Regions from separate parts of the Metabacillus sp. KJ11-3 genome, predicted to be linked through region 2. Evidence: predicted binding sites of a transcription regulator. Region 2 holds the regulator's gene; the other holds the start of a gene.
What was found. The regulator LexA, encoded in region 2, represses DNA repair genes until DNA is damaged. The targets are predictions, from matches to a motif close to CGAACATATGTTCG.

Region 1 (15,978 bases), 2.4 Mb from region 2:
CAGTTATTCATAGAAAGAGCTTCCTCTGTTAAATTCGTACTGATTGGGACAATCAGGTTTAAGCCATCCTCATTTGCCTTTGCTTCATCGATTGATTTTTCATCCATGACACGGTTCGCCGTTTCTTTAAATTGATTATTCAGCTCCTGAATGGACTGAAGACGATCCTTTGTTTCTTGTAAGGTAGATAGCTCAAGTCCTCTGGATATACTTTCATTTAATTGAGTATTTGCTTCATTCATCTTGTCTCTAAAGCTCTCATCATCGTAAAGCATATATGCACGATAATATCCTGACTGTAGGGCTGTATCTGTTTGAATTGCTTGAGTAACGGCTCTTAACTCTGCCACCGTTTCAATCACATATTCATATGATTCATTTGATTGTTTCATATTTTGATAGGAAAACAGCGAAGCTGCCCCAAAAATAATGGAGACAATCAAAAAGCTCCCAATTATTTTTCGCTTGATTGATAAATTCATGATGTTCTAAATCCTCTCTACTTGTTATTCTGGATGGTCTATTTTGGTATAGCCTTCTTGCACAATAAAAAAACACCTCTAATCCTAGGAAAATATACTTCAGCCTGGAATCAAACGCGCTTTTAGCAAGTGGCAGGATCGCTACCCTTGTACCAAATTAACTTTTGCAGAATGTAAATAAACAATTAAAAAGAAACAGGTTCGCTATTACTTGTTAATGGTTTATTTTATAAAATATTCACTTTTATAATCTGGTTTGTGCTTCGGCATCAAGGGTAATCGATTTGCCCCTTAAAAAGCCTTGTACAAGTTCTATCCCTTCCAGGATATTATATCGGCTAAAATTTTCTATTATTAAGGAAATCGGGGATTGTTTTTTTATATATAAACGTCAAAAAAAGCTGATTCCCAAAGAAATCAGCTTTTCTTCCAGAAGATTAGCTTTGTGCTACCTCTTCTTTTTCTTTTATTAATTTCCTCATTCGATCCCTGTCCCGTTCTATAACCGGTTTTAAATATTTTCCCGTATAGGATTGTTCATTGTTCATAATATCCTCCGGAGTTCCGTAGCCGACGATTTGACCGCCTTTGTCTCCACCTTCAGGACCTAAGTCAACCAAATAATCTGTTGCTTTGATCACATCTAAATTATGTTCAATGACAAGGACGGTATCACCATTATCTACCAGGCGTTGCAGGACTTTTAATAATCGTGCAATATCATCCACATGAAGACCTGTTGTAGGTTCATCCAAAATATACAATGAACGGCCTGATGAGCGTCTGTGCAGCTCTGATGCCAGCTTCACCCTTTGGGCTTCTCCGCCTGAAAGAGTTGTTGCAGGCTGTCCAAGCGTTATATAGCCAAGACCTACATCATAAATTGTTTGCAGTTTACGCTTGATTTTAGGAATATTTTCGAAGAACGAAACAGCATCCTCTACCGTCATCTCCAAAACGTCAGAAATGTTTTTGCCTTTATATGTGACCTCTAGTGTTTCACGGTTGTATCGTTTTCCATGGCACACTTCACAAGGAACATATACGTCAGGTAGGAAATGCATTTCAATTTTAATGATTCCATCACCGCGGCATGCTTCACAACGTCCGCCTTTTACATTAAAGCTGAAGCGTCCTTTTTTATAGCCTCTCACCTTTGCTTCATTTGTCGTTGCGAAAACATCACGGATATCATCAAAAACACCTGTATATGTTGCAGGATTTGATCGAGGTGTCCGGCCGATTGGTGACTGGTCAATATCAATGACTTTCTCTAGGTGCTCGATTCCTTTTACCTCTTTGTGTTCACCTGGCTTTGCCTTTGCCTTGTGAAGCTTTTGTGCTAGTGTTTTATGAAGAATCTCGTTTACTAACGTACTTTTTCCTGAGCCTGAAACACCCGTTACCGCAATAAAAGTTCCTAATGGTAACTTCACACTCACATTGCGGAGATTGTTTTCCTTCGCACCTTTTATTTCGATATAACGGCCATCAGGTTTTTTACGTTCATATGGAAGCGGAATAAACTTCTTCCCAGATAAGTATTGCCCTGTTAAGGAATTGTCATCATTCATCACTTCTTCAGGCGTTCCGGCTGAAATGACCTCTCCACCATGAATTCCGGCTCCTGGACCAATATCAATTAAATAGTCTGCAGCCATCATCGTATCCTCATCATGCTCAACAACGATAAGGGTATTTCCGATGTCACGCATATTTTGAAGGGTTTGAATTAAGCGATCATTATCTCGCTGGTGAAGGCCGATGGAAGGTTCGTCAAGAATGTATAAAACACCTGTTAAGCGCGATCCGATCTGAGTAGCAAGACGAATTCGCTGTGCCTCTCCCCCAGATAATGTCCCTGCAGCACGATTAAGGGTTAGATAATCGAGTCCAACATTATTTAAAAACCCTAATCTTTCACTAATTTCCTTCAAAATAAGATTGGCAATCTGCATTTCTTTTTCTGTCAGGGATAGATTTTGAAAGAATTCAAGTGACTCTTGAACAGATAGTTTTGTAATTTCCCCGACATGATTTCCCTGGATTAACACAGCAAGAGTTTCCTTTTTAAGTCGATATCCTTTACAGCTCGGACAATTTTGTTGGCCCATATACTTTTCCATTTGCTCACGAATGAAGTCTGAGGTTGTTTCCTTATATCGTCTTTCAACGTTTCGAATAACCCCTTCAAATTGAATATAGTTTTCGCGAACTTGGCCAAAGTCATTTTCATAACGGAAATAAATTTCCTCACCATCACTGCCATATAGTACTTTATCTAATAAATGCTTGGGAATATCCTTAACTGGGATATCCATGTCAATTCCATAATGATTGCATACAGCTTCAAGCATTTGAGGATAATATTGTGAGCTTGTTGGCTCCCACGGTGCAATTGCATGCTGCTTAAGAGACAGATCTTTATTCGGAAGCACAAGATCCAAGTCTACTTTTAGTTTTGATCCCAAACCGTCACACTCAGGACACGCACCAAACGGGCTATTAAACGAAAACATTCTCGGTTCCAGTTCCCCGATTGAAAAGCCACATTGCGGACAGGCATGATGCTCACTGAACAGAAGCTCTTCTTCTCCCATCACATCGATGATCACTCTGCCTTCTCCTAGACCTAAAGCTGCTTCAAGTGAATCAGCTAATCGTGAAGCAACCCCCTCCTTCACGACAATACGGTCAATCACAACTTCAATGGAGTGCTTTTTGTTCTTCTCAAGCTCAATTTCTTCTGCAAGCTCATGCATTTCCCCATCAACACGAACACGTACATACCCCTGTTTTTTGATATCTTCAAATACTTTCACATGTGTTCCTTTTCGTCCTGACACAATAGGAGCAAGGACTTGAAGCTTTGTTCGTTCCGGATATTCCAATATGCGGTCAACCATTTGTTCAATGGTTTGGGAAGATATTTCAATCCCATGAATAGGACAGGTTGGACGGCCAACTCTTGCATAAAGCAAGCGCAGGTAATCATAGATTTCCGTCACAGTTCCAACAGTTGAACGTGGATTTCGACTTGTTGTTTTTTGATCAATTGAGATGGCTGGTGACAGCCCTTCAATCGCATCAACATCAGGTTTGTCCATCTGGCCTAAAAATTGACGGGCATATGCTGATAGTGATTCAACATAACGCCGTTGTCCTTCAGCATAGATGGTATCAAAGGCCAACGATGATTTACCTGAACCAGATAAGCCTGTTAAAACAACAAGCTTATCACGCGGAATGGTCACATCTATATTTTTTAAGTTGTGGGCACGCGCTCCCTTCACAACAATATGTTCCATTGCCATAATTGCTTCATCCTTCCGCTTTCAGTTCTAAAATTAAGTCACGAAGCTCGGCAGCACGCTCAAAGTTCAACGATTTTGCCGCCTCCTTCATTTCAATTTCCATTTCAGCTATGACTTTATCTCGTTCTTTCTTCGTTAACTTCGTCAATTTACTTGCAACCGTTGTTTCATACTCTTCCTGGTCTTCCGCTGCCATTGTTGCACGGATCACGTCACGAATTTCTTTTTGGATCGTTTGCGGAGTAATACCATGCTGTTTGTTATATTCCTCTTGAATCTCACGGCGACGTTTTGTTTCATTGATCGCGATCTCCATTGAGTTTGTCATTTTATCTGCATACATAATCACATGGCCTTCTGAATTACGGGCTGCACGACCAATTGTTTGGATAAGTGAGCGTTCCGAACGCAGGAATCCTTCTTTGTCCGCATCTAAAATCGCAACAAGTGAGACCTCCGGGATGTCCAAACCTTCCCTTAAAAGGTTGATGCCGACTAACACATCATATTTTCCAAGACGAAGCTCGCGAATGATTTCAATCCGCTCTAACGTTTTAATTTCTGAATGAAGATAATTGACCTTAATGCCAATTTCCTTCAGATAATTTGTTAAATCCTCTGACATTTTCTTCGTTAATGTTGTAATAAGTACACGCTGATTTTTCTCAACTCTTGTTTGAATTTCTCCAATTAAATCATCGATCTGACCTTCAATTGGACGAATATCAATTGTCGGGTCAAGTAACCCTGTTGGACGGATAATTTGTTGAATCATTTCAGGTGAATGTTCTATTTCATATGGACCAGGTGTGGCCGATACAAATACGATGTTCTCGATATGTTTTTCAAATTCCTCAAAACGCAGCGGTCTGTTGTCCTTTGCAGATGGCAAACGGAAACCGTGATCAACAAGGACCTGTTTACGCGCTTGGTCTCCATTAAACATACCCCTAATTTGCGGCACAGTAACATGTGACTCATCAATAACAATAAGTGAGTCCTCTGGGAAGAAGTCCAGCAGCGTATATGGTGTGGAGCCTGCCGGGCGTAAAGTTAAATGTCTGGAATAGTTTTCGATTCCGGAGCAAAAGCCCATTTCTCTCATCATTTCAAGATCATATCTTGTTCGTTGCTCAAGACGCTGTGCTTCAAGAAGCTTGCCATTTTCGCGCAATTCTTCCAATCGCTCCTCAAGTTCTACTTCAATGTTCTTGATGGCTTTTTCCATTTTCTCTTCTCTTGTAACGAAGTGGGAAGCCGGATAGATGGCTACATGCTCACGGTCTCCCATGATTTCACCTGTTAATGCATCCACTTCACGAATCCGGTCAATTTCATCGCCGAAAAATTCCACACGGATACAATGCTCATCACGGGAAGCAGGGAAAATTTCTACCACATCTCCACGAACTCTGAATGTTCCTCTTCGGAAATCTATATCATTTCGTTCATATTGCACATCAACCAGTTTTCTTAGCAATTGATTTCGTTCAATTTCCATCCCTGTTCGTAATGAAACAACTAACTCTTTATATTCCTCAGGTGAACCGAGGCCATAAATACAGGACACACTGGCAATAATGATGACATCTTTCCGTTCAAAAAGCGATGATGTAGCCGAGTGACGAAGCTTATCTATTTCATCATTAATACTGGCGTCTTTTTCGATAAATGTATCTGTTTGCGGCACATAGGCTTCCGGTTGATAATAATCATAGTAGCTGACAAAATACTCAACAGCATTATTCGGGAAAAATTCTTTAAATTCACTATAAAGCTGTCCAGCTAATGTTTTGTTATGAGCAATAATTAAGGTTGGTTTATTTACTTCTTGTATCAGGTTTGAAACTGTAAAGGTTTTACCTGTACCAGTTGCCCCCAGCAATGTTTGGAATCGCTTGCCTTTCTTTATTCCTTCAACTAATGACTGAATGGCCTTAGGTTGATCACCCTCAGGTTTATATTTTGAGACTAATTCAAATTGATCGCTCACTCATAAGCCTCCATTCCGTTATTATCTCTATGAATAGTTTACCATATAATAGTGGAAAAACACCAAAAATACGAACTATAGTTCGTATTTTATTTTTTGTTATGTATTCGTATGCTGATCGCTTTCCTGATGTAGGGGAATTTTGCAACTTTTCATGTATTTTTGCAACGATCTAGGTTTTTTTTGCAGGTTTGCATTTATTTTTGCAAGTTCCAGGATTTTTTTTGCAACTTTTACATATTTTTTTGCAACCTTGAAATAGCCAATTTTTTATATAAAAAAAGAGCTAGTACAGCCCTTTCCTACTTAAGTATTTCTCTTTTAGTGAAACCTCAAACCTATTTCTTCTTTAGCAGCTCTGCCTTCATTTTTCTTGCGTAGAAAAACCCGACAGCAAGTGACACAATGTCGATAAAAAAGATACTTGGTCCATGGGTATATCCTTTCATATAGGAAGCAAGAAGCAGGGCCGCTGTTAATGCCGTTCCAACATAATGGTTATAACTTACCCGTGTAAAAAGAAGGACAAGAAGAAAAGGCATAATAAGTGCTAAAATCACCTTTATCATCATTTATAATACCTGTTCTTTCATTATAGTGATAAATTGTAAAAATACACAGTATCCTCTTTTTTATAGCCTACCGACTCGTAGAGGGCTTGTGCTTTTACATTATCTTTCGATGTTTCTAATAAAATTCCTGCTGCATCCGTTTGCATCGCAAATTCTTTCGCTTGATTCATTAGTGCTTTTCCAACACCGTGACGGCGATATTCTTCAGCAACAAACAAATCATTCAGCAGCCATTTTCGTTTCATTCCGACGGAAGTGAAAATCGGATAAAGCTGAACAAATCCGGCAGGAAGTCCGTCATTGCTTTTTGCCAGGAATATGGTTGATTCATTTAGCTCCATTCTTTCCTTTATAAAGGATATTGCTCCTTCAAGGTCAGATGATTGTCCATAAAAAATTCGGTAATTGTTAAACAATACAACTACATCGTCTAAGTCAGATAATGTTGCTTTTAAAATATTCACATGCTTCCCCTCGATTCTAATCATATATAGCCAATTCTATCATGAAAATCGAGCAAAAGAGGGCTAATTTTATCATTAGCCCTCTTCGTTTATTTCTGTGAAGTAACACCTTGGTAGTCGTTTTCTTCTAAAAGATCAACTAACTCGATGTCTTTTTGATTTTCTAAAAAGTATCGCAATGTAAATTCATTTTCAAACAGTACCGCATAGGCACCAAAACGGTCACGAACAAGCATGCTTCTTGAATCAAAGAAACGTTTATCAAACTTCTCGCTCTTGATCCATCTTGGAATTCGTTCTCCAAGGGCAGTGAATTCAATCTCGACATTATATTCAGCCTTCATTCGGTATTCAAACACCTCAAACTGAAGTTGACCGACTGCACCAAGGATGATCGAGTCATTTAACTCTTGGCGGTATAGTTGAATCGCGCCTTCTTGAACAAGCTGTTCAATACCTTTTCGGAATTGCTTCGACTTCATGACGTTTTTCGCACTGAACCCGCTTGAATAGCTCAGGTGGGAATTGTGGCAGCTCTTCATATTGATAAGAGTCTTTCCCCCCGATTAATGTATCACCAATTTGATAAATATTCGGGTCATAAATTCCAATAATATCACCAGGATACGCTTCATCTACTGTGTCACGGTCTTTTGCCATAAAGGCCTGCGTTTGATTTAGCTTAATCGTTTTATTTGTACGACTTAAGTTCACACTCATGCCTCGTTCAAATTTTCCGGAACATACACGGAAAAAGGCAATACGGTCACGGTGTGCCGGGTTCATATTGGCTTGGATTTTAAAGATATAACCTGAAAATTGATCTTTTTCCGGCTCAATTAAGCCTTGATCTGTTTTACGCGGCTGTGGTTGGGCAGCAAATTGTAAAAACGTATCAAAGAATGTTTGCACACCAAAATTAGCAAGGGCACTACCAAAGAAGACAGGTGTTAGCTCTCCTTTTTCCACTCGCTCAGGTGAAAATTCATTCCCTGCTTCTTCAAGCAGTTCCAGCTCACCTAATGTATCTTGATAGATGACATTTTCCTCAATATCTGTTCCAGATAACTCGCTTAGAGGGATCACTTCTTCCTCTTCATCACCTTTGAAGCGAACAAATTGTTTATTAAAGCGGTCATGAATACCTAAGAAACGTTTCCCGCTTCCAACCGGCCAGTTCATTGGATAGGATTCAATCCCAAGTACTTCCTCAATTTCAGAAAGCAATTCCAAAGGATCTCTTCCTTCACGGTCAAGCTTGTTGATAAATGTAAAGATCGGAATTCCTCTCATCCGGCAAACTTTGAAAAGTTTAATGGTTTGAGGCTCAACACCTTTTGTTGAATCAATGATCATGACAACACTATCTACCGCGGTTAATGTACGGTATGTGTCTTCACTAAAGTCTTCGTGTCCCGGTGTATCCAAAATATTGACGTGGAATTCATGATACGGGAAGCTCATGACACTTGATGTTACCGAGATTCCACGTTTTTTTCAATTTCCATCCAGTCAGATGCGGCAAATTTTCCTGATTTCTTTCCTTTAACTGTTCCTGTTGAACGGATAATTTGACCAAAGAAAAGGAGTTTTTCTGTTAACGTCGTTTTCCCTGCATCCGGGTGGGAAATGATCGCAAACGTACGTCGTTTATTTATTTCCTGTTGTAAGCTCATTCGCAATAACCTCTTTTAATTAAATTCGTGCTTCAAATATACTACAAAGCGCTTCAAAGAACAATTTTAATAAGGCTGTTTTTAATATGAGGCCGTTCCATTGCGCTCCAGACACTCGCTTTCCGCGGGGAGGAAGCTAAGCCTCCTCGGCTTCGCCTGTGGGGTCTCAGCCCTTCCTCACTTCCCGCAGGAGTCGAGTGTCTTCCGCTCCATTCCACTAACATTTTAGAGTAAGTTTTAAAAGCAACATAATTTAACATAATAAAAACAGGGACATCGTACCCCTGTTTAGCGCTGATATCGTCTTTTGTATTTTTTTCTTTCTTTATTTTTCTCCGTTTCAACTAGATTCCATGCGGTGGTGTATCGGTATTTTTTTCCCCAGATTTGAATGAGCATTTTCATTCCGGTTATAAAGCATAGAAGTAATAGACTAACAATTAGAAATAAAATGTCCATCTGCGTTCCCCCAATCATTCTTGTACACATGTATATGTTTGAGATGGGAAAACATGATGGTTTTTACTCATCATGTAAATGAAAATGTAAGTTCTGGAACCCACTGATTCATATGCTTTTTGATTTCTTCGTAAAGCTTTTCTTTACCTGATAGTTGCTCGAGCGGTTGAACATGGTATATTTCATTTACGAAGGTTGGGACGAAGGATGGTTCTTTTAGGACGATATCACCGGTTTCGAGTTTCTTTTCGACGTTTAGTTTTAAAACTCCTCCGATATCTTTGTAATCTTCGGTTTGACCTGTAAAGAAATTACCGAGTGAATAGGCAACAAATGAGCGTTTTCCATCTTCTCTTTCGATCCATTCCATTGGTTGAAGAACATGTGGATGGTGTCCGATGATAATGTCTGCTCCTGCATTTGCCGTTTTAATAGCTAACTGTTTTTGCTCTTCATTTGGCATTCTTTCATATTCTTTTCCAAAATGAAGACTTACCACAACAACATCAGAGATGGTATTCGCTTGTTCAATCTCTTGTTTGATGTTTTTCTCATCTATTCGATTCACTAAGTAAGGCTTATCTGTCGGGGTTTCAATACCATTCGTCCCATATGTATAAGCAAGGAATGAAAAAACGATTCCATTCTTTTCGATTGTGCGAATGTTCTTTTTATCTTCTTCCGATAAAAAAGCTCCGGTATAAGGAATCCCTAGTTTATTCCAATGGGAGATGGCACTTTGTATGGCCTTTTCACCACGATCCAAAGTATGGTTGTTTGCTATTGTGACTAAGTCAATACCGCTTTCTTTTAATATATCTCCCACTTCATACGGACTATTAAATGATGGATAAGTGGAAAGTCCAATTTCAGTGCCGCCAATCATTGATTCCTGGTTGGCAATTGTTATATCCGCATTGCTTAATAAGGACTGAACATTTTTCAGATGAGGGGTGAAATCATATTTTTCATCACCAATTTGTGCAGGCTCATACACACGGTCGTGGATTAAAATATCACCTATAGCCGAGATCGATGCCGTTGTCGTAATAATTTCTTCTTTTTCCTTCTCTTTCTCCACAATCTGCGGATCCTGTTTTTCTTCCACTTTCACAATTTGATTTTCAGGAGCTGATGCTAGTTTGCCAAAATATAAGCCCAGACCACAAACTAGAAGAACGAGTAGGGTGAATGTGATGACCTTTTTCATTAGGGTTACTCCTTTTTAGAAAACTACTACTTCTAGTTTAACGTATAACTTGGAAGAAATTAACCAAAAAGACAGAACTCTGTCGAATTCTGCCTTACTTTTTTTAAAGAATGAAGGTAAGAAAATAATATACTATTCCTGCAAAAACTGCTGATGCGGGCAAGGTGACAATCCATGTAAAAACCATAGCTTGAGCTGTTCCCCAATTAACTCCTTTTATTCGGTTAGAAGCTCCTACTCCGAGAATCGATGAAGATATCACATGTGTTGTGCTGACTGGGAGATGAAGAAAAGTTGCACTTAAAATAATGGAGGCTGAAGAAACGTCTGCAGCTACTCCGCTTACAGGTCTTATCTTCATAATTTTATTTCCAACTGTTTGAATAATTTTCCAGCCACCTACTGAAGTCCCGAGTGCCATTGCAAGCGCACAGGACAGCTGAACCCAAAACGGGATATCCATTGTTTTATGATAGTTATTGGCAATTAGGGCAAGTGTAATAATGCCCATCGCTTTCTGGGCATCATTTGTTCCGTGTGTATATGCCTGAAATGCCGCTGTAATAATTTGAATTCTGCGAAATCGATTATTGGATTTCGTTAAAGAATGATTTCTAAATAAGACCTTAAAGATACTGAATACGATGAAACCGATGATAAATGCTAATATTGGTGATAAAAAGAGAGACTGTGCAATCTTAGAAAAACCCGCATAATTAATACTGCCAAACCCTGAAGCGGCAATCGCTGCCCCAACAATAGAACCGATGATGGCATGTGAGGAACTGCTTGGAATTCCGTAGTACCATGTGATAAGGTTCCAGGCAATCGCTGAAATAAGAGCTGATAAAATGACAACAGACCCATTATGTAACGTAAACGGATCCACAATACCGCTTGTAATGGTTTTAGCAACACCTGTAAACGTAAGTGCTCCGATCAAGTTCATGAACGAGGCTAATATGATCGCATGCCTCGGCTTTAAAGCTTTTGTTGAAACACTTGTGGCAATGGCATTTGCTGTATCGTGAAAGCCATTAATAAAATCAAAAGCCAACGCACCAATCACAATCAACACCGTAATCATTAATGTTACATCCATATCTCTATGTCCCCTTACGCATTCTTCATGACGATGCTATCTAATGTGTTGGCAACTTTACGACAGCTATCCACAATGCCTTCAAGTGACTCATATATATCTTTATATTGAATGATTTTAATCGGGTCCTTTTCTGTTGCAAATAAATTTTTCAATGCGGTCCGCAGCAGGTTATCACTGTTTGATTCATGTTCTTTTAATGCTGATGAATGGACCGGAATTGACTGTAGTTTTTTCAATGATAATAAAGTGATTGCTTCTGAGATTTCGGTTGCACATTGATGATTGATGCGAAAAAACTTTTTCATCTGATCTGTCAGGCTAGTAACTGAATACATTTCAAGCAGTCCCGCAATATGCTCAATTCCATCTAATACATCATCAATATGCAGAGCAAGCTGTAAAATATCTTCCCTGTCAATCGGTGTAATAAATGTTTGATTCAATTCTTTTGTTATCTTTTGAATCAATTCGTCACCGGTTGATTCATACTCCTTAACATGTTCTAAAAATAGTTGTAATTCATGATGATTTGAAACCGGTTTTTCAACACAGAAGTATGTAGTTTCCTGCAGATTGCTTGTTATGCTTAATAATAACTCTGAAAATTTATCTTTTTTCCCTTTTGAAAACATCATAGTACGAATCCTCCATCGGTAAAAACTTGTCCTATATTATGAGTACGTCTGTCATCAATCAAACATACCTTCTCTATGTAAATTACTACGTATTGTAGCGTAAATCCCATGTTAAAAGCTAGCTGATCGGAAGATTATTAACTACTTTTCAGTTAATGGGAGAGTTTGGTCTGATAAATAGCCGGGTATAATTTTGATACACCCTATGTATCCCGGCTGGCTCTGCTGATAAAGATTTAATAGAACTGTATTTCCACAAACCTTCAAAGGCACTAATCGTTTTCTTTACGTAGATAAACAATATCAGGAAAGGGGAAACCTTAAAAAAATGAATGAACAGAACCCAAGGGCTTTGAGAAAATTGGTTAGCCCTTATGAAAAATCTGATTTACAAAAAAGCAATTGGCAAATCATTAACACATTGGTACCATTTTTCCTCTTATGGTGTTTGGCATATAAGAGCCTGTCAATTTCTTATTTCCTTACATTAGCGATTTCTGTCGTTGCGGCTGGTTTTCTAGTGAGGACCTTCATCATCTTTCATGATTGCTGCCACTATTCTTTTTTTAAGAGCAGAAAGGCGAATCGAATCCTTGGAACAATAACAGGAATTTTGACTCTTCATCCTTTTGACCATTGGGCACACGACCATTCTGTCCATCATGCGACAAGCAGCAATCTGGACAAACGCGGGACGGGCGATATTTGGGTACTAACCGTTGAGGAATATAAGGAAGCCTCAACTAAGACAAAAATAATGTACCGTTTGTACAGAAATCCGTTTGTTATGTTTGTTATTGGGCCGATTTACGTCTTCGGAATTACCAACCGTTTTAATCGTAAAGGAGCAAAACGCAAAGAACGGATGAATACGTATGTAACAAATCTGGGTATCGTCGCTTTGGCAGCACTTTTATGTTGGGCAATCGGCTGGCAAAATTTCCTGCTGGTTCAGGTACCAATTTTTATGATATCGGGATCCCTCGGAATTTGGATGTTTTATATTCAGCATACGTTTGAGGATTCTTATTTTGAAGAAGATGAGCACTGGGAATATGTAAAAGCAGCCGTTGAGGGAAGCTCTTTTTATAAGCTTCCAAAAGTTATGCAATGGCTAACAGGCAATATCGGTTTCCATCATGTTCATCATTTAAGCCCAAGAGTTCCAAACTACAAGCTTGAAGAAGTACATAACAGCACTGAACCATTGCAAAACGTTCCAACCATTACACTGGCAACAAGCCTTAAGTCGTTAAAGTTCCGTCTATGGGATGAAGAAGGCAAAAAATTTGTTGGTTTTAACCACTTAACAGATGCCTCTAACAACCAAGCATCAGAGCGGCTAAGATCGGATTAACTAAACTCCGCTAAATAGATATGTGAATGTTGAATCAATCTTAACTTCTCCATCCAGATGTTCGTATGTATATTCCTCATATTCCATTACCTTTTGGGAATATTAGTTCATAATCGATAGGAAAAGGAGGATGAGAATGTTTGGACTAGGAAAGAAGATCAATACGCTGTTTTGGATTGCGATCTTTGGCCTCATTTTAACGACCATCTATTCAGCTATTCTCCTTTATCAGGGGATAGACTCAAAACGAAAGTTAAATTTTATTTGGGGCAAAAGCAAGAAGGAAACTGAAGGCTAAACAAACAAGGACCTGTTTTTCAGGTCCTTGTTTCATGTTATAAATTGGATAAATCTTGGTACTTAAGTTTTAGTGCCTAGCTTCAGCGCCTAGCCCCTAAGCACAGGACGTGCAAGTGCAGTCTTTGCGACAGGACGTCGCATTCTTAGACTGCCTCTAGGGTCTAGCCACAAATGAATGGAAGACAAAGAACGTCTTCTATTCATTTGCGTCTTATGCTTGTCGGGTCTGATCAAGGCGCTTAAGCTTTTCTTATAAAATCGGCGAAAGAAGCCGCGAGACAGATTCTTTTATCCGGATTGTTCTAGAACGCTGAACATAAGCCTCAATGGTTAATTGTCTTGATTTCTCCATATCCTCGATAAATGACTCATACAGCTTTGTCGCTATCTCAACATCATATAAAAAGGCATTGACTTCAAAATTCAATCTAAAGCTTCTCATATCAATGTTTGCCGTTCCGACTGATGCAATTTCATGATCAACGACAATTGTTTTTGCATGGATAAATCCATTTTCATAAATGTAGATGTTTGCTCCGGATTTTAATAACTCACCAGCGTAGGAAAGTGTTGCCCAATACACAAAGGGATGATCAGGTTTATCCGGGATCATCAATTTCACTTCAACACCTGATAGACATGCAATCTTCAAGGCATCTAAAATACTGGCATCAGGGATAAAGTAAGGTGTTTGGATGTAAATCGACTCACTTGCTGATGATATCATCTTCATATAACCATTTTTAATTTGCTCCCATTCTGAATCAGGTCCGCTTGTCACGATTTGGATGCTGCTATCACCTGTTTTCGGCTGCTCCGGAAATAATTCAGGACTGTAGGAAATCACCCGTTTTTCTGTTGCTTGATTCCAATCAAGTATGAACCGGGCTTGAATCGCATGGACAGCTGTTCCCTGAATTTTCAGGTGTGTATCACGCCAATAGCCAAAAGACGGATCAAGCCCCAAATATTCATCACCAACATTAAAGCCTCCAACATACCCGATGCTTCCATCAATAATGACTAGTTTTCGATGGTTTCGATAATTGAGCCGCAAATTGATCCATCTAAGTTTTGATGGAAAAAACACCTCAACTTCTCCTTCTGCTTTCCGTAGATCTTTAAAAAACCTGGGCCTTAAGCTTCTTGATCCAAGATCATCATATAAAACCCTGACCTTCACACCTTGCTCAGCTTTCTTCGTTAACGCAGTAACTAACCGCTTACCAAGTTCATCCTTTTTTAAAATATAATACTGCAGGTGAATATGATGTTTTGCCTGTTCGATATCCTTCAATAATGTCTCAAATTTCTCATTTCCATCTGTAAATATCTCTACATCATTATCGTCCGTTAACAAGGCATCATTATTGAGCACATGCATGTTGATCATTTGCTTATATTTTTTGGCGATCTCACTTTTAAAAACAAATGAATTATTTCTGATCTCTTCTAATTGAGTAGCTAGCAGCTTATCGATTCCCAGCTTTTTCCGATCGTCCCATTGAAACATCCGATACCTGCTTAAATTTTGACCAAAAAGCAGATACAGTAAAAACCCCAATAACGGGATAAAAAACAAGACCAACAGCCATGCCCAAGACGATGAGGCATCTCTTCGTTCTCTAAAAATCATGACAATCGCAAAGAACGTATTTAAAAAGAAAATAAACCCGAGTAAAATTGAACCAATTTCCATATGAATTCCTCACATATCTTTTTCTACTATTAATCATAGTATATCTTGAAAGATAAATTATTTGTCAGTTTTTTTCATCTAACTACTGTGAGAACACTCTTCACTGTGATAAAATATCTCTTAATGAATTTTCAAAAATTTTTATTTCCTATAGAGGTGAAAAAAAGGATCATGAATGAATTAGCACAAGCTTTAAATCAAGCAATGAAAGAAGATAACGAACACGTTTATAACATGTTGTCTCAGCTTGGGAAGGAAATGTTCTATCCAAAAGGCATCTTAAGTCAATCGGCAGAAGCAGGGAAAAAAGCTCATCGTTTTAATGCAACAATCGGAATTGCAACTGAAAACAATCAGCCTATGCACTTTCAACACTTGCAGGACCTTTTTGGCGATAAAGTAGCACCAAAGGATCTTTACCCATATGCACCACCTCAAGGAAAAGAAGAATTACGTAAAGTATGGCAGGAAAAAATCTTTAACGATAACCCAAGTTTAAATAAAGATGTCGTAGGTTCACCAATTGTTACAAATGCCCTTACTCACGGTTTAAGCATTGCAGCCGATTTATTCGCTGATGAAGGTACACCGGTTATTGTACCTGATAAATATTGGGGAAATTACAACATCACATTTAAAACACGCCGTGGTGCAAATGTAGCCACTTTCCCATTATTTAATGAAGAAAACGGTTTTAACACAGCAGGCTTAA
Region 2 (15,978 bases):
CGTGATCATAAATTTCTTATGAAAAGACTTACTGAAAAACAAATTGACTACTCTGAATATAAAGCACTTTTTTAATGACTAAAGAGCCAAGTCCTGTCACCAAAAAAGATCCGAAATCTAATGATTTCGGATCTTTTTAATGTAATTCAGCATGATAAGTTATTTATGGTTATTCGATAAATGATGTTCTTTCTGGACACGTAAAAAAGCACGATACATAGCAATTCGCCATGGAACAATCATTCCAAAAGCTAAAATCCAAAACATCCCACTTAGTTCCCCTACATCAATTGTCGTACTCAAAAAGGACTTCATGATGATTCGGATAATTAATAAACCTATTAATATGAAAGCAAATGCCTTGGATCGTTTTAAATAAATGTTATTATCTCTAATTTCAAAATTTGAAGTTTTAATTAAAAAAATAGAAAAAAACATTCCTACAAATAAAGCCTCAAAAAATTCCGCTGCTGTTACGCGAAAGAATGGATGAATAAACATCAACGCACCTGTACTCATAAAGATCGGTGGCAAGATAATCTTTTTAGCTGATGCTGGTTTTTTAGCAGATTTAAAACGAATGAATAATACAAATAAGGCCATTGCTACAGCAATGAACGATGAAACAACCGTTAACAATAATATCAATCCTTTACTAGTTAACTCTACATGTACTAGTATAAACGAATTTCTAAAGGATACCTAGAAAATCTCTAATAAAAATAACATATCCCACAGAATAGAAAATTCTCCTAATAGATCTGTTCAGACTCTAAGTGGTAAAACAGTTAAAGATAAAAACCATTTAAGATATAGATATCCTAAATGGTTTTTAATCTATTATCCTAATACTCGATCAATCGCTTCTAGTACACGATTTTCATCAAACGGTTTTACAATAAAATCTTTTGCTCCTGCTTCAATCGCTTCAACAACCATTTTTTGTTGTCCCATAGCAGAGCACATAATAATTTTTGCATCTGAATATTGCTGTTTGATTTCTTTTAGAGCTTCAATTCCATTTTTCTCTGGCATTGTAATATCTAAAGTAACCAAATCAGGCTTTTCCTTTTCAAAAAGTTCAACAGCCTGAATCCCATTTTCAGCTTCTCCTACAATTACATGGTTTGCCTTTTTCAATATATTTGACAAAGTCATTCTCATAAACTTGGCATCATCAACAATTAAAATTCTAGCCATGCCTAGCTCCTCCTCATACATGATGAGAAAAACCCAGCTGATCGTCTATAGACGAAAGCCTCAGTTTTTCTTATACTATCAGATATGATCTAAAATTCTGATAATATAAAAGAAAGATTGAACCCACACTCTCTCTTAATAGAAGGCGATTGACATTTGACTTAATTGGAGGCTATCTCATTTCTTTTAACCTTCAATGCAATATCTATCACACATATGACCATTATATCAAATTTATGTCTTAAATATAGTAAAAATGTCACTAAAATAGCAAAAGATTAAAAACCAGTGAATCCCCCAAAAATCCTTGTTAAGAAAATAATAATAGATGTCATTATGTCAAAAAATAACAGAATCCCCATAAAAATCATGAGATATCCTCCTATTTTCATTATCGCCATGTTATGCTTTTTAATCCAACCAAGCTTCCCGATAAAAAAGGATAATACGAGAAATGGAACTGCAAAGCCTAATATATAGGCAATCATATAAAGCATTGCGGATCCTGGATTTGTTGCTGCTAACCAAATAACCGCAGAGAGAATTGGTCCCGTGCATGGTGTCCAGCCTGCTGCAAAAGCCATGCCAATAAAGAATGTACCTATATAGCCTGTAGGACGATTTTTAAATTCAAACCGGTGCTCTTTCATTAAAAATTTAGGGTTAAAAACTCCAACTATCATGAGTCCAAATACGATAATTAACAAAGCTCCAATTTGTCTTATTAAATCTTGATAATTTTGAAAAAGTTCTCCTATAAAAGACGTACCAAACCCAAGTGCTATAAAGATTGAAGAAAATCCTAATAAAAAGAAGACTGTATGTAATAAACTTCTTTTCTGTAATAATGCATTTTCAGATTTTAGCTCACCAACAGATACTCCTGTTATATACGATAAAAATGCCGGGTATAGTGGTAAACAGCATGGAGAAATAAAAGATAAAAAACCTGCTCCAAAAGCTAAAAATATATTCACATCTGTCATATTACTCCTCCTAAAGAGAATGTCTTCTCTATTCTAGCAAAAGTTGTATTATTTTAAATGTTTCTTTATGTGACATTTTTATGTCAATTTCATATCTTATGGCAATTTTTCCTTTTCATTCCACCTTTCAACCATTTATAATAGAATCATTGCTGTTTATATCATATGTTTGAAAATGATATAATCGAAATAGCTAATCTATGCAAAGAAAGGACAAGTTCTCGTGTCTAAACAAGAAATGCTTCAAATGATTGAAAAGAAACGAGCCGAGCTAATTGACATTGTCCTACAAAATGGGCTGAATTCTAACATATCAATTAAATATAGCCAAGAGCTTGATGTATTATTAACACAATATATAAAAGAAGATTTACCTCATAAAAAGCAGGTTTGTTCATAAATCAAAATGAAAAAGCACATTAAACGTGCTTTTTTTATTGCTCATGAAACTATAAAATTCTTTGAACTGTGGATAAGTGCCCGGTATCCAGCTCCGAAGCACAGGATGTGAAAGTGCAGTCGTTGAGATCAACGTCGCGTTTTTAGACTGCCAGCGCCTAGCCTCTAGGGTCTAGCCACAAATGAATTGAAGACAAAGGAAATATTCTATTCATTTGCTTCTTATTTGCCCAAGGTTGATCAAGACGCTTGTGCTTTTGTTCTACGTTTCTACGTTTGATCGTATCTTCAACAAATTCCCCATTTTTAGTTTTACAAATTTTATTTTCCCTTTAAAAATGCGCCTTTAAATATGTATAATAGCCACAATTTAGACATATAATCTAACAATCCATTAGGAAGGAGGAAAAACCATGAATAGTCGGATTTTCTTATTCCTAGCAACAATTTTCAGTGGTTTTGCACTTATTCGAATTCCTTTAGCTGACACATTTCTAGCTAGTATCGAACCTGTTACAACGATAATTGGTGTATTAGCGATTCTAATATTCTCACTGGTACTTATTTATTATGGCGTTAGAAATTTGTTTAGTAAATAGAGGTATGGGAAAGTATTCCTTGAATGCTTTCCCTTTTTATATACGTGCTAACTACTAAACAAAACCGCAATCAATTGATCGCGGTCTTGCTATCTACATCAAATTTCCTTTAACTTTAAAAGAATTTCTAATAAGTTATTAATTAAACTAAAAATAAAATTTGAACTAGGCAGGATAAAAAAATTTTTACATCATTTATAACTTTGACACATACGTTGCTATTGCTCTTTGTACATCATAGATACTTTTGTCTTTTTTAAATTGTTTCGAAACTGGATTTGCCGTACTAGATATCCAGATCTTTAACTCTGCATCTAAATCAAAACTCCCAGCAGTCTCTACGCTAAAATGTGTAATACTCTTATAAGGAATAGAGTGATATTCAACTTTTTTACCAGTAACTCCTTGCTTGTCAATTAGAATTAAACGAGTATTAGTGAAAACAATTAAATCACGGATTAATTTATAAGCTTTTTCAACTTTTTCACTTTCAACAATTACTAACTCTAATTCTTTTTCCACTGATTTAATATCAACCTCTGAAACATTTCCCATTAACCCATCTAAAATACCCATATAAACCTCCAATATTAAAATAATTAATAATTTTTCCTTCTTTACATGGTTATTTTATTCCTAAGTATTATGTTTTAAGCCTTATACGGTAAATTCATTCATATTATTGCACTAGTTAGAAAATGAATGAATCAAAATAGTATTCATTTTAAAAACTGGAACAATAAAAACCACCCTTTATTGGTATAGTTTCCAACAAAATAAGTGGTTTTGGATTGGTCTAATGAAAAATAAAGCAAAAATAAGATCAAAATTTCAAAAAAAATAATTATCCTTTTTTCATGAAAGAATACGCATAATATATATCAAAACAAGAATATATTATCTTGTTATACCAACGTTTTTCTTATTTTTGCATTTTGTTCATTTGAGACATCATTTGATTGATTTTCTTTTGTGATGGTTTCATTCCCATTTGCATCATCATCATTTTTAGCATTTGTTCGTTAATTGGTGGATTTTTCTTCAGGTAATTCATCATATATTTACGCGCAATGAAAAATCCTAGTGCAACTCCAGCAAGTAGAGCTAGAATGCCTACTAGAATAACAACCCATAATTCCATTGGTTTTCCTCCTTCATGTTGTCTATCTTACAGTGTACTAAACCCATAGCAATTATACAACATTTGAACTATAATTTCTCTATTTTTCAGCCAAAATTTCTTTCTTTTATAGGGTTTAACCAACCATATCTTTCACCCTTAAAATCCATTGCTAAAAAACAAGGATCGAACTTTCTTAATACTTCAAAAAATATCGTTTCTGCTTCAAAACTTCCATCAGAAGAGAGTTCAAGATGCCGGTTTTTCACAATAAGGGTAGCGTTTCCGACATTTCCTTTTAATGCAATCTTATGTATATGATGGAACATTTGATAATCTGTACGTTTTGATAAATGTGTTCCTAGTAATTGATGTATAAATAAAGCTGGTATTGGTTTTGAAATATACTGAATTTGTTTTTCGATTGTACTTCCATGAGCTGAACGAGCTGTTGTCCAGTGAAAGTCTTGAAACAGATGGTAGATTTTTGATTCCCGCCCAAAATAGTGACTTGCAAACTCTTCTTCTATTAAATAAATATAATAGTGTCTCACCATTTCACTCTCCCCAACCATTCTATTTCTCTCATTATATAAGAAGTCAAAAGAAATAATTGTCTTAAACTGGAGAGATAAGGCACTATTTTTGTCGAACAGCTATAGTTTGAATCTGGTTAAACATCAGTTTCAAAAAGGAAACAGGAGGAATAATGGCCCTCCTCCTGTCATTAATGAAGATCTTTCCTTCTCTCATTTTTGATTTTTTGAGGTGTTACATCATTCCCATTTGGATCAACAACTGTAACTCCTTTAAGTGTAGTTTTCATAGAAGAGCGAAAAGCATCTAAATATTCCCTACGTAATGCCTGTTGTTCAACCTTTTCCTTATCCGTTAAGCCTTCTGTCTTTGATTTCTTAGATAATTTATTTATTCGATCTATTTTAGATTTTGGTAACATCATTTTACTCCTCACATTATTAATATATACTCAGCACACTGCGTAAATAATTTTTGGATATAAGTATTGTCACAAATGTCATCATACTAAATAGAGAAGAAAATAACAACTTTCTTAACTTATGTATCATCTAAATTTCGGTGAGTTTTTTCGAGGTGCTCTTTGTATCTTCTATGGACTGTCGCTTTGCTAACATCAAATCCTAAACCTCTCAGTGTTGCAGCTATTTCCTGAAATGTTAGCTTCTTATCTCTTAGTTTAATGATTTCATCAATTGGTACCTCTATCTTCTCACGTCCTCCTCCCTGTTCTTGATTCTTTAAATTATCCTGAGGATTAAAACCATTTTCTATCGCTCTCTGCATTCCTCTTTTAATCTTGTAATTTGTCAGCTTTCTTTGAAATTCTTCTACTGTTGCAAGAATACTCAGTATCATTGAATCTGTTTCGGATAACTCAGGCTCACCTTTTTCATTTAAGGTGAATACTGTGGCATCAAATTTCTTTATTTCATGTAAGAGTGCAATTTTAGCGTGACCTCGTCCTAACCGAGTATCGTCCTGAACTAATAATACAGATGCTTTCTTGTCTTTTAACAATTCAAGCGCTTCAATAATCCCATCACGATCAACATCAAATCCACTATGCCTTTCTTCAATTACTTTAATAACCTCCATACTGTGAGTTTCCGCTAGTGTAAGAAGCTCTTCTTTTTGTCTATCAATTGAAGTATCCTGTGTATCTTTCTCTGTACTAACACGACAATAAATAATTGCTTTCATTTCTGTCACACCTATCAATTCATTCTTTGTTGTTTTATTCGCTCGCTATCTGTTGAAATTGTTGGAATTCTTCCTTTTGTATTGGTACAAAAACGATGTCCCCTGGAGCTATGGTAGTTGAATGAATATGATTTTTTTCCTGAACCCATTTGACAAACTCTTGTTTCGAAATACTATGTTTCTCTTGAAGCTGATCTGCAATCGACCAGAGACTATCACCCTCTTTAATTTCGACTTGGTGATATTTTTCTAAGCTGTCTGTTTTATTTGTATAAGTAATTCCTGCTGTAATGGCTAATAGAACAACAAAAAAAGCTAGTATGTAAGATAAAGATTCTTTTTTCATAATAACACCCCGTAAGAATATTTGTTCGTATTTATACTTAAAGTATAAGACGAACAACTGTTCTAGTCAAGCGTTTTTTTCGAACTTATGTTTGTATTTATAGGTAAATGATGCTATAATAAACATAAATTAGAGGATCCGAGGTGTCACAGAGGATGACAAAACTATCAAAAAGACAACAAGATATTTTAAGCTTCATAAAAGATGAGGTCCAAAAGAAAGGATATCCACCTTCTGTCCGTGAAATTGGTGAAGCTGTAGGTCTGGCATCAAGTTCAACTGTCCATGGACATTTAGCTAGATTAGAATCCAAAGGATTAATTAGAAGGGACCCAACAAAACCTAGAGCAATTGAGATTTTAGAAGAAGAAACACCCCATATTCCAAAGAGTAACGTGGTAAATGTTCCGGTTATCGGAAAAGTCACTGCTGGTCTTCCTATAACTGCTATCGAAAATGTAGAAGAGTATTTTCCTTTACCCGATCGCTATATTTCGGAAGATGAACATGTCTTTATGCTAGAAATTATGGGTGAAAGTATGATTGAAGCCGGTATCTTAGATGGAGACTTAGTGATTGTTCGCCAGCAACAGACCGCAAACAATGGTGATATTGTTGTCGCTATGACAGAAGACGACGAAGCGACATGTAAAAGATTTTTTAAAGAAAAAGATTATATTCGTCTGCAACCTGAAAACTCTACAATGGAACCTATTATTTTACGAAATGTAAGTATTTTAGGTAAAGTAATTGGCGTTTATCGTACAGTACACTAGGCTTATCTTAAAAGATAAGCCTTTTCTTGTTTTGCTCTAAATACAAAAAAGCCTCAACAATAGTCGAGGCCTTCTCTATTCTATTAATACATTGACATGTATTGTTCTCTTTCCCATGGGTGAACTTGAGTACGGAACATATCCCATTCGATTTCTTTCGCTTCAATGAAGTGTTCAAATAGGTGCTCACCTAACGCATGTTTCATTGTGCTATCAGCTTTTAATAAATCTAGTGCCTGAGCTAATGTTGCCGGTAAATCCACGATCCCATTTTCAATACGCTCTTCTTTTGACATAACATAAATGTTGCGGTCAATTGGTTTTGGAGCTTCAAGATTATTTTTAATTCCATCAAGACCGGCTGCTAATAGAACACTCATTGCTAAATAAGGGTTTGCTGCAGGGTCAACGCTACGTACTTCTACGCGTGTACTTAGGCCGCGAGATGCTGGAATACGAATTAATGGACTTCTGTTTTGCGCAGACCAAGCAACATAACAAGGTGCTTCATAACCAGGGACAAGACGTTTATATGAATTAACCGTTGGGTTTGTCACTGCTGTAAAGGCAGGAGCATGCTTGATTATACCTGCAATAAATTGTCTTGCGGTATCACTTAATTGCAAGTCTCCATTTGGATCTAGGAATGCATTTTCACCTTTACTGAATAAAGATAAGTTACAGTGCATACCTGAACCATTAACACCAAATAAAGGTTTTGGCATAAATGTAGCATGCAAACCATGTTTGCGAGCAATTGTCTTAACAACTAGCTTAAATGTTTGAATATCATCACATGCTCTAATAGCAGAAGCATATTTAAAATCAATTTCATGTTGCCCCGGTGCCACTTCATGGTGAGAAGCTTCAATTTCAAAGCCCATTTCTTCTAGTTCTAGAACGATATCACGACGGCAGTTTTCACCAAGATCAGTCGGTGCTAAGTCGAAATAACCGCCATTATCATTAAGTTCCAGAGTCGGCTCACCTTTTGCATCTAATTTAAATAAGAAAAATTCTGGTTCTGGCCCTAAGTTGAAATCAGTAAACCCAAGTTCTTCCATTTCAGAAAGAAGACGGCGTAAGTTATTACGTGGGTCTCCTGCAAACGGAGTTCCATCCGGATTATAGATATCACAGATAAAACGTGCTACTTTTCCTTTTTCAGCTGTCCAAGGGAAGATTACAAATGTATCTAAATCTGGATATAAATACATATCGGATTCTTCAATTCGTACAAACCCTTCAATTGAAGAACCATCAAACATCATTTTATTATCTAGTGCTTTATCTAGCTGACTTGTTGGGATTTCAACATTTTTGATTGTTCCAAGAATATCCGTGAATTGCAATCGGATATATTTTACATTATTTTCTTTTACCAAACTCACTATATCTTCTCTTGAATATTTAGCCACCCTTAAAATCTCCTCTCCAATTTCAAAAAGTTTATATTCAATTTTTAATTGCTACTACATTAATTAGTGGAAAAATCTCGACATGTCTCCATGTCTTAATGTAGGTCGATTAAAACGACCCGCTTGCATGAGCTCGGATTTAAGAAGCTTACGTAACTCTGAATCGCTTATATCAGGTTTTTCAACTGTTTTAGGTTGCTCTTGTTTTTCTTCACTATGTGAGCTATTGCGAGAAAAAATCTCTTTTATTCCTGCTAAGTTGACACCCTGTTCAATCAAATTACGAATCTCCAATAATTTATCTACGTCGTTAAAAGAAAATAATCTTCTATTGCTCTCTGTTCTAGCTGGAAAGATCAATTCATTTTCTTCATAATAACGAATTTGTCTTGCAGATAAATCGGTGAGCTGCATAACAATTCCAATAGGAAATAGGGGCATTGAGCGTCGAATATTATCACTCATGTTATTCGCTCCTTTAAGTTAACTAATTTCATTATAACCTATGTAACATTATGTGTCAATCAAATGTCAGCTTACATAACATATAAATCAATATCTATATTGGTAGTTAACTAACAATCGAGATTAAGTTTTTGTCTATTAAGGAATCAACAGCTGAACAAACCGCAATTTTCACATGAGTGTATGTTAATCCGCCTTGTACATAAGCAACATATGGTGCTCGAATTGGACCATCTGCAGACAACTCGATGCTGGCTCCTTGAATAAACGTGCCTGCCGCCATTATGACATCGTCTTCATACCCAGGCATATAATTCGGGTATGGAGTTACATGAGAATTAATTGGTGAAGAATATTGGATCGCCTGACAAAAGGCAACCATCATGTCTGGATCATCAAACTGCACAGATTGTATTAAGTCAGTTCTCGTACTGTTCCACATAGGACTTGTCTTTAATCCTAGTTCCTCTAAAAAGCCTGAAGTAAATACTGCTCCCTTCAAAGCTTGTCCCACTACATGTGGTGCTAAAAAGAATCCCTGATACATTTCCTGCAGACTATATAGAGAAGCACCAGCTTCGGCTCCGATTCCCGGAGATGTCATTCTATACGAGCATGCTTCGATTAAATCTTGTCTACCAACAAGATATCCACCTGTTTTAGCAAGTCCACCACCTGGGTTTTTAATTAGAGATCCAGCCATTAAATCAGCACCAACATGACAGGGTTCTAACTCTTCTACAAATTCACCATAGCAGTTATCTACAAAAATGACAATATCTTCTTTTAAAGATTTAACAAACTTTATCATTTCCCTTATTTCTTCTATTGTAAACGATGGTCGTGTGGCATAACCTTTTGATCTTTGAATGCCAATCAATTTAGTTTTGTTTGTTACAGCATGTTTTACTGCGTCATAATCAACTGCTCCATCTTTTTTTAATTCCACAGTTTGATAATCGATTTGAAATTCTTTTAAAGAGCCAATCCCACTACCCCGAATTCCTACAATCTCCTCAAGGGTATCATATGGCTTACCAGTGATATAAATAAGTTCATCACCTGGTCTTAATACTCCGAACAACGCGATGGATATGGCATGAGTACCTGAGATTATTTGTGGTCGAACTAATCCTGCTTCACCACCAAACACGTCAGCGTAAACTTTTTCTAACGTATCCCTTCCAATATCATCATAGCCATAGCCTGTAGTTGGGATAAAGTGAGAGTCACTCACTCTATGCTGTTGAAAGCTTTTTAAAACCTTGAACTGATTTAATTCACTTATTTTGTCTATTTTTAAATGAATAGGTTGGATCTTCTTTTCCACTTTTTCTACAATCGGTGATAGCTTGCTACCATATTTCAAAAAATCAAACATCTTTTAACCCTCTCCGTTATACTTCTCTAGTTGTGAATGAATGGAGTGTTCTGGAAGAACAAAACCTTCAATTTCATACATTTCACTTTCTTCAATAAATTTTATTTGTTCAATTAAGGACTCTGTTTTCAATTGTGAAATCAGTCTCCCTTCATTCGAAGGCACAAGAACAGAGTAATGTTTCATAGAATTCTTAGCAACCGTTTCAACCTTAGCTAACAAAAGTTCCAGATCTTTTTCATTAAAAGCTGAAATTTTCACATAATCAGCAGAGGGAGAAGGTACAAATGAATTAGAAGTAAGATCCTTCTTATTATACACCGTTAAAATTGGCTTGTCAGAGACTTCAAGTTGTTCCATTAATTTATAAACAGTTTTTTCATGGTTTGAATAGTCGTCGTTAGAGCTATCCACTACGTGCAAAATAAGATCAGCTTCTTTAACCTCTTCCAAGGTAGAGCGAAAGGCAGCAACCAGGGTTGTTGGTAAGTCTTGTATAAACCCGACAGTATCTGTTATAAGTGCTTGATATGTAGAAGGTAACAATACCTTACGAGTCATTGGATCCAATGTAGCAAACAACAAGTCTTCTTCAAAACTTCCTGCTGTTGTTAAGCGGTTAAAAATCGTTGATTTCCCTGCGTTTGTATAACCTACTAACGCAATTTGAAACGCCTGGTTTTTCTTACGACGCTCCCGGTAGCGATTTCTATGACGTACAACAGTTGAAAGTTGTTGTTTGATTTCATTAATACGATTTCGGATATGTCGACGATCGGTTTCCAATTGTGTTTCACCAGGTCCTCTTGTACCAATCCCTCCCCCTTGACGCGATAGGGCAATACCTTGACCAGATAATCTTGGAAGTAAATATTGAAGCTGTGCCAATTCTACTTGAAGTTTTCCTTCTTTAGACTTTGCACGTTGAGCAAAGATATCTAAAATTAACTGTGTACGGTCGATAATTCTTACATTTAATATCTCAGATAAATTTCTAAGCTGACTTGGAGATAGTTCATCATTCAAAATCACAATATCAGGACTAAGTTCCTCCACAAGGTTTAGTAATTCATCAACTTTTCCTTTTCCAATATATGTCGCAGGATGCGGTCTCTCTCTTTTTGAGTTAATTGAACGAGAACTTCACCGTTTGCCGTTTTCGTTAATGAGCCGAGCTCCTCCATCGAATATTGAAAGTGTTCATCTTCCATTGTTTGTAACTGACACCCAGCCAATATAACCTTTTCTTTAAGTGAGTCTACTGTATTTTTCAATAAAAAACCATTCCCTTACGCTATTTTAGCAATCTAATCATACCAAATATTTACGTTGTTCACTAATTATTTCTATAGTATAGACATAATTCTTGAGATTGTATTCCGGAGATTTCAAGTAGATTGAAAGTAAATCTAACAAAAAAACATTGACCTTTAGCTTATTTCCCATTTAAAATTGTCTGAGCTATAAAAAGTGCAACCTGGAGGAATGGACATTGACTTGGGAAGTTTTAAGTATAATTGGCACTATTGCATTTGCTATAAGTGGCGCAATTGTTGCAATGGAAGAGGAATATGATATTTTAGGTGTTTATATCTTAGGAATTGTCACCGCTTTTGGTGGTGGTGCTATTCGGAATCTATTAATTGGGGTGCCTATTTCAGCCCTATGGGAGCAAGGACTATTATTTCAAATCGCTCTTTTTGCAATGACATTGGTTTTTTATTTCCACATCGTCTATTACAGCACTGGCACAAATGGGGAAACCTAACAGATGCTATCGGTCTTTCTGCATTTGCTATACAAGGAGCTTTATACGCTGTTGAGATGGAACATCCCATTAGCGCAACCATTGTTGCAGCTGTTTTAACCGGAAGTGGCGGAGGGATAGTTAGAGACTTATTAGCAGGTCGGAAACCTCTTGTTCTAAGGGCTGAAATATATGCATTTTGGGCGATCATAGCTGGTTTTTTAATCGGCTTCAAGGTAGTAGATCAATCATACGAGCTGTATATCCTTTTTCTCCTCATTGTCGTTCTTCGAGTTCTGTCCTATACATATAAATGGCGACTGCCGAACCGGAGATTTCATGTGCCATCAAATAAAAATACCATGGCAGGATGAAAATTCCCACGACTATGATTTGATCTTGTAATCATCCATTTCAGATAAAAAATGGCAACTCAAAATTTGTCAGAGTTGCCGTTATATCTCTTACGCACTTAACAGCCTGTTTGGTGCTTTTTTTGTTTGATTTATTTTACATTTAACATATGTTTGAGTCGTATCAAACATATCTGCCACATATAACGTAGCTCCGTAAAATGTTCTATCGTTTGACATCTCCTCATTCACAATATATTCATAAATGGCTGATTCAATATCAATAAAAAAAGGATGCACACGATAATTTTTTACAATTATTTGATAAAGTTGTATAACTAAAAACGGATTTTTATTGTATTTTTCAACTAATCCATTAACTCTATATTCATTAAGTGACAATCCATTTTCTACAAGATCCTTTAACTCTTCTAAAAATAATTTGTTATCACTCATTTCTGATCACTCCTTCTTATACTTTGTATTCTAACATCGGCAGACTTGTTTTGAAAGCGTTAACATCATTGATTTCAATAGCTTTTTTCGATCAAATCCTTAATCTTCTATGCTGATTACGTATCACTTTGCATTGTTATTCATAAATGGGTATACATACTCTTTACAATGTTAGGATTAAATAAGACACTACCTAATTAACGTATTGACCTTTTATACATATACTGTAAACCTTGCTTTATTACCGATGAAAAGGTATTTTACTCACATTTTTAAGACACAAGAATAACTTATTAAAAACGTCTTTAAAAAGGTGTGAAGAAATTTGAAATGGAGAAATTATGGACTATGGATGTCTATTGCATCTGTATTATATATGGTTTTTAGAGACTTAGGCCTTCAAATTGACCTCACTAGTTGGGAAACATATGTCACATCTATATTAGGGATCCTTGTTACACTAGGAATTATTTCAAATCCTGAAAGCGGGAGAGGTTTTTTCAATGCAAAAACACCTCCAGATCTTTCAGAGAAATCAGTGAATAGTCAACAATCACTACAGCAAAATACTGTAACAAACGAGATGAATGCTGAAATTGTATCAGATGAAATGACACCTGATCGTCAGTATGTTCCATATGAAAAATAATTAAAAAAGATAGCCTTCACATCCGGAGGCTATCTTTTTAATCCTTCTCTGCTTCAATTTTTTCAACTCTAACAATACCATCAATATGATTTTCAGACTCAACATAAGCTAAAATTTTATCGTGAACTTTTATTGAATCGGTTATAGGATATTTTACACGATCACGGTGAAATTGTATTTTTGACTTTCCATCAACAGATTCCCCGAAGTATTGGTTTCCGTCAACTTCTGTAATGATGTATGTAAGGGTTTTGTAATTTCCCAATGGTTCGGATTTAACTGCCGTTTCCTTTGTTTCTCCTCCATTTGGAAAAGAATACATTAGCACGATCGATAACATGATTAATATTACAACTAGAATGATTAATAAAGTAACCTTTGTTTTCATCATTACCTCCAATAAAACAAAAAAAGTCCCATCAATTAGAACGATATGATAGATATAATCAGAATCAAAGAAAATCAACAGGAAGCCCAAGCTACTTTTCCTGCTGATGTAGGATCAATTCTCATCGGAAATGACTAAATCCTGACTTTTGATTGTCAAGAGATCTTCTCTATGGTACTTGTCGGTTAATAATAACCTCATAGCTTGGGAGCGAATCGACTTTTCTATTATATTTCGAACATAACGACCGTTACTGAACTTTGAGGGGTGTGTTACTGATTTAACACTCATTAAATGTTCTTTCAATTTCATAGCTGCATCTTGATGAAACTTATATTCTCTTTCTGCCATCATTAAATTCGAGATTTCCATTAAATCATCAACCGAATAATCAGGAAAATCAACAACTAATGGAAACCTTGACAATAAACCCGGATTCAATGATAAAAAATGTTCCATTTCTCGAGGATATCCAGCTAATATTAAAACAAAATCATGTTGTTTATCTTCCATATGTTTTACTAAAGTATCTATTGCTTCCTTTCCAAAGTCCTTCTCTCCACCTCTTGCAAGGGAGTATGCTTCATCAATGAACAGTATACCGCCTAGAGCCTTTTTTACGAGATCTCTTGTTTTTTGTGCAGTGTGACCGATATATTCACCAACAAGATCAGCCCTTTCAGCTTCAATAAGATGGCCTTTTGAAAGAACATTCATTTGAAAAAACAACTTTCCTACAAGTCTAGCTACAGTTGTTTTACCCGTCCCCGGATTACCTTTAAACATCATATGAAGTGCTTGTTTACCCGCTTTTAGTCCTTGCTCCTCTCGTTTTTTATTAATAAAGATCCACGCATATATTTCTTTTATCATTCTCTTCATCTCATTCATACCAACAAGCGAACTCATTTCTTCTTCTATTTCATTTAGGACTGCATGTTTAACCTCAAGCCTTGGAATTTTTAAATCATAAGAAGAAGGACTAACTTCTATCTTTTCTTTTGACTGATTATTTAAAATAATGTTTATCTGTCCATTTGTCTTGTATGTGACTGCTTGATCCCGTTCCATAGATGTCCACCTCACAATCTGCTCCGATTAAAGAAAAGGCTTTATGACTCCATACCCTAGCCTCTATTAAGTTATTTATTTCGACAAGTTCATTAAGATCAAAAATAAAAGAACTGTTGATTATTTACGAAAACACAAGAATCTTGTTGCTTTTTGCGCTTTCCCAAGAAATATTTATTCCTTTTATTTATATGCTGATATTTTCAAGTTACAACCTAAGCCATTAGTTTCTATATAAAATGTATGAAGGGACATGCAACTAAATGAGGACTTTTTGCGGTGGAAGGAAAGATAATAAAGAAAAGGAGTTGATGAAAGTATCATCAACTCCTTTTCTTTATTACTGCTCCAGCTCAATTTGAATATTCTTTTGTGGTGAAAATGTAGAGATTGCATGTTTATAAATTAGTTGTTGTTTTCCTTCTGTTTCTAATAATACAGTGAAATTATCAAAGCCTTTAACAAGACCTCTTAATTGAAAGCCATTAAGTAAAAAAACAGTGACAAATGTGCCATCTTTCCGTAATTGATTAAGTACTTGATCCTGAATATTAATAGATTGCTTCATGTTTCGTCCTCCTCTTTTCTCTATACCTTTTAATTCGATTAAAGTTGAAGCTTTCCTGCTATGTATGAAAAAATTTCATCCACCATTTGTTCGTTTTTTATCGGTGGTGTCATATCAAACCATTTTACATCCATTTTATTTCGAAACCATGTTAATTGCCGTTTTGCATATCTCCTGGAATTTTGTTTTAACTGATTCAGTGCTTCATTGTACGATACTTTCCCATCAAAATAATCATATATTTCTTTATATCCAATTGCTTTGATTGATTGTGTATCCCGCAGACCTTGATTATAAAGGCCTTTCACTTCATTAA

Region 1: a site for LexA is predicted at 5,861-5,874, ahead of uvrB (excinuclease ABC subunit UvrB). Genes of this name have one in related genera too.

What each region holds. Positions count from the first base shown of each region.
Region 1 is NZ_CM147865.1:5,135,764-5,151,741, reverse strand. Features, by position in the region: gene AC0L8O_RS25340 (methyl-accepting chemotaxis protein) at 1-482, opposite strand, end outside; gene uvrA (excinuclease ABC subunit UvrA) at 920-3,796, opposite strand; gene uvrB (excinuclease ABC subunit UvrB) at 3,804-5,789, opposite strand; gene AC0L8O_RS25325 (DUF2198 family protein) at 6,128-6,361, opposite strand; gene AC0L8O_RS25320 (GNAT family N-acetyltransferase) at 6,382-6,825, opposite strand; partial or broken gene AC0L8O_RS25315 (peptide chain release factor 3) at 6,915-8,501, opposite strand; gene AC0L8O_RS25310 (hypothetical protein) at 8,790-8,960, opposite strand; gene AC0L8O_RS25305 (CapA family protein) at 9,031-10,170, opposite strand; gene AC0L8O_RS25300 (anion permease) at 10,274-11,272, opposite strand; gene AC0L8O_RS25295 (DUF47 domain-containing protein) at 11,287-11,907, opposite strand; gene desA (Delta(5) desaturase DesA) at 12,239-13,267, shown strand; gene AC0L8O_RS25285 (hypothetical protein) at 13,404-13,565, shown strand; gene cls (cardiolipin synthase) at 13,818-15,266, opposite strand; gene AC0L8O_RS25275 (aminotransferase class I/II-fold pyridoxal phosphate-dependent enzyme) at 15,438-15,978, shown strand, end outside.
Region 2 is NZ_CM147865.1:2,383,225-2,399,202, forward strand. Features, by position in the region: gene AC0L8O_RS12135 (DUF2621 domain-containing protein) at 1-75, shown strand, start outside; gene AC0L8O_RS12140 (CcdC family protein) at 160-603, opposite strand; gene AC0L8O_RS12145 (response regulator) at 841-1,200, opposite strand; gene AC0L8O_RS12150 (cytochrome c biogenesis CcdA family protein) at 1,479-2,186, opposite strand; gene AC0L8O_RS12155 (aspartyl-phosphate phosphatase Spo0E family protein) at 2,425-2,586, shown strand; gene AC0L8O_RS12160 (hypothetical protein) at 2,999-3,184, shown strand; gene AC0L8O_RS12165 (PH domain-containing protein) at 3,380-3,760, opposite strand; gene AC0L8O_RS12170 (YneF family protein) at 4,107-4,325, opposite strand; gene sirA (sporulation inhibitor of replication protein SirA) at 4,412-4,861, opposite strand; gene AC0L8O_RS12180 (DUF896 domain-containing protein) at 5,032-5,262, opposite strand; gene AC0L8O_RS12185 (YneB family resolvase-like protein) at 5,382-6,044, opposite strand; gene yneA (cell division suppressor protein YneA) at 6,079-6,390, opposite strand; gene lexA (transcriptional repressor LexA) at 6,546-7,166, shown strand; gene glnA (type I glutamate--ammonia ligase) at 7,250-8,584, opposite strand; gene AC0L8O_RS12205 (MerR family transcriptional regulator) at 8,648-9,049, opposite strand; gene AC0L8O_RS12210 (methionine gamma-lyase family protein) at 9,156-10,430, opposite strand; partial or broken gene hflX (GTPase HflX) at 10,434-11,641, opposite strand; partial or broken gene AC0L8O_RS12220 (trimeric intracellular cation channel family protein) at 11,923-12,551, shown strand; gene AC0L8O_RS12225 (hypothetical protein) at 12,642-12,986, opposite strand; gene AC0L8O_RS12230 (hypothetical protein) at 13,312-13,635, shown strand; gene AC0L8O_RS12235 (hypothetical protein) at 13,673-14,026, opposite strand; gene spoVK (stage V sporulation protein K) at 14,138-15,094, opposite strand; gene hfq (RNA chaperone Hfq) at 15,435-15,662, opposite strand; gene miaA (tRNA (adenosine(37)-N6)-dimethylallyltransferase MiaA) at 15,701-15,978, opposite strand, start outside.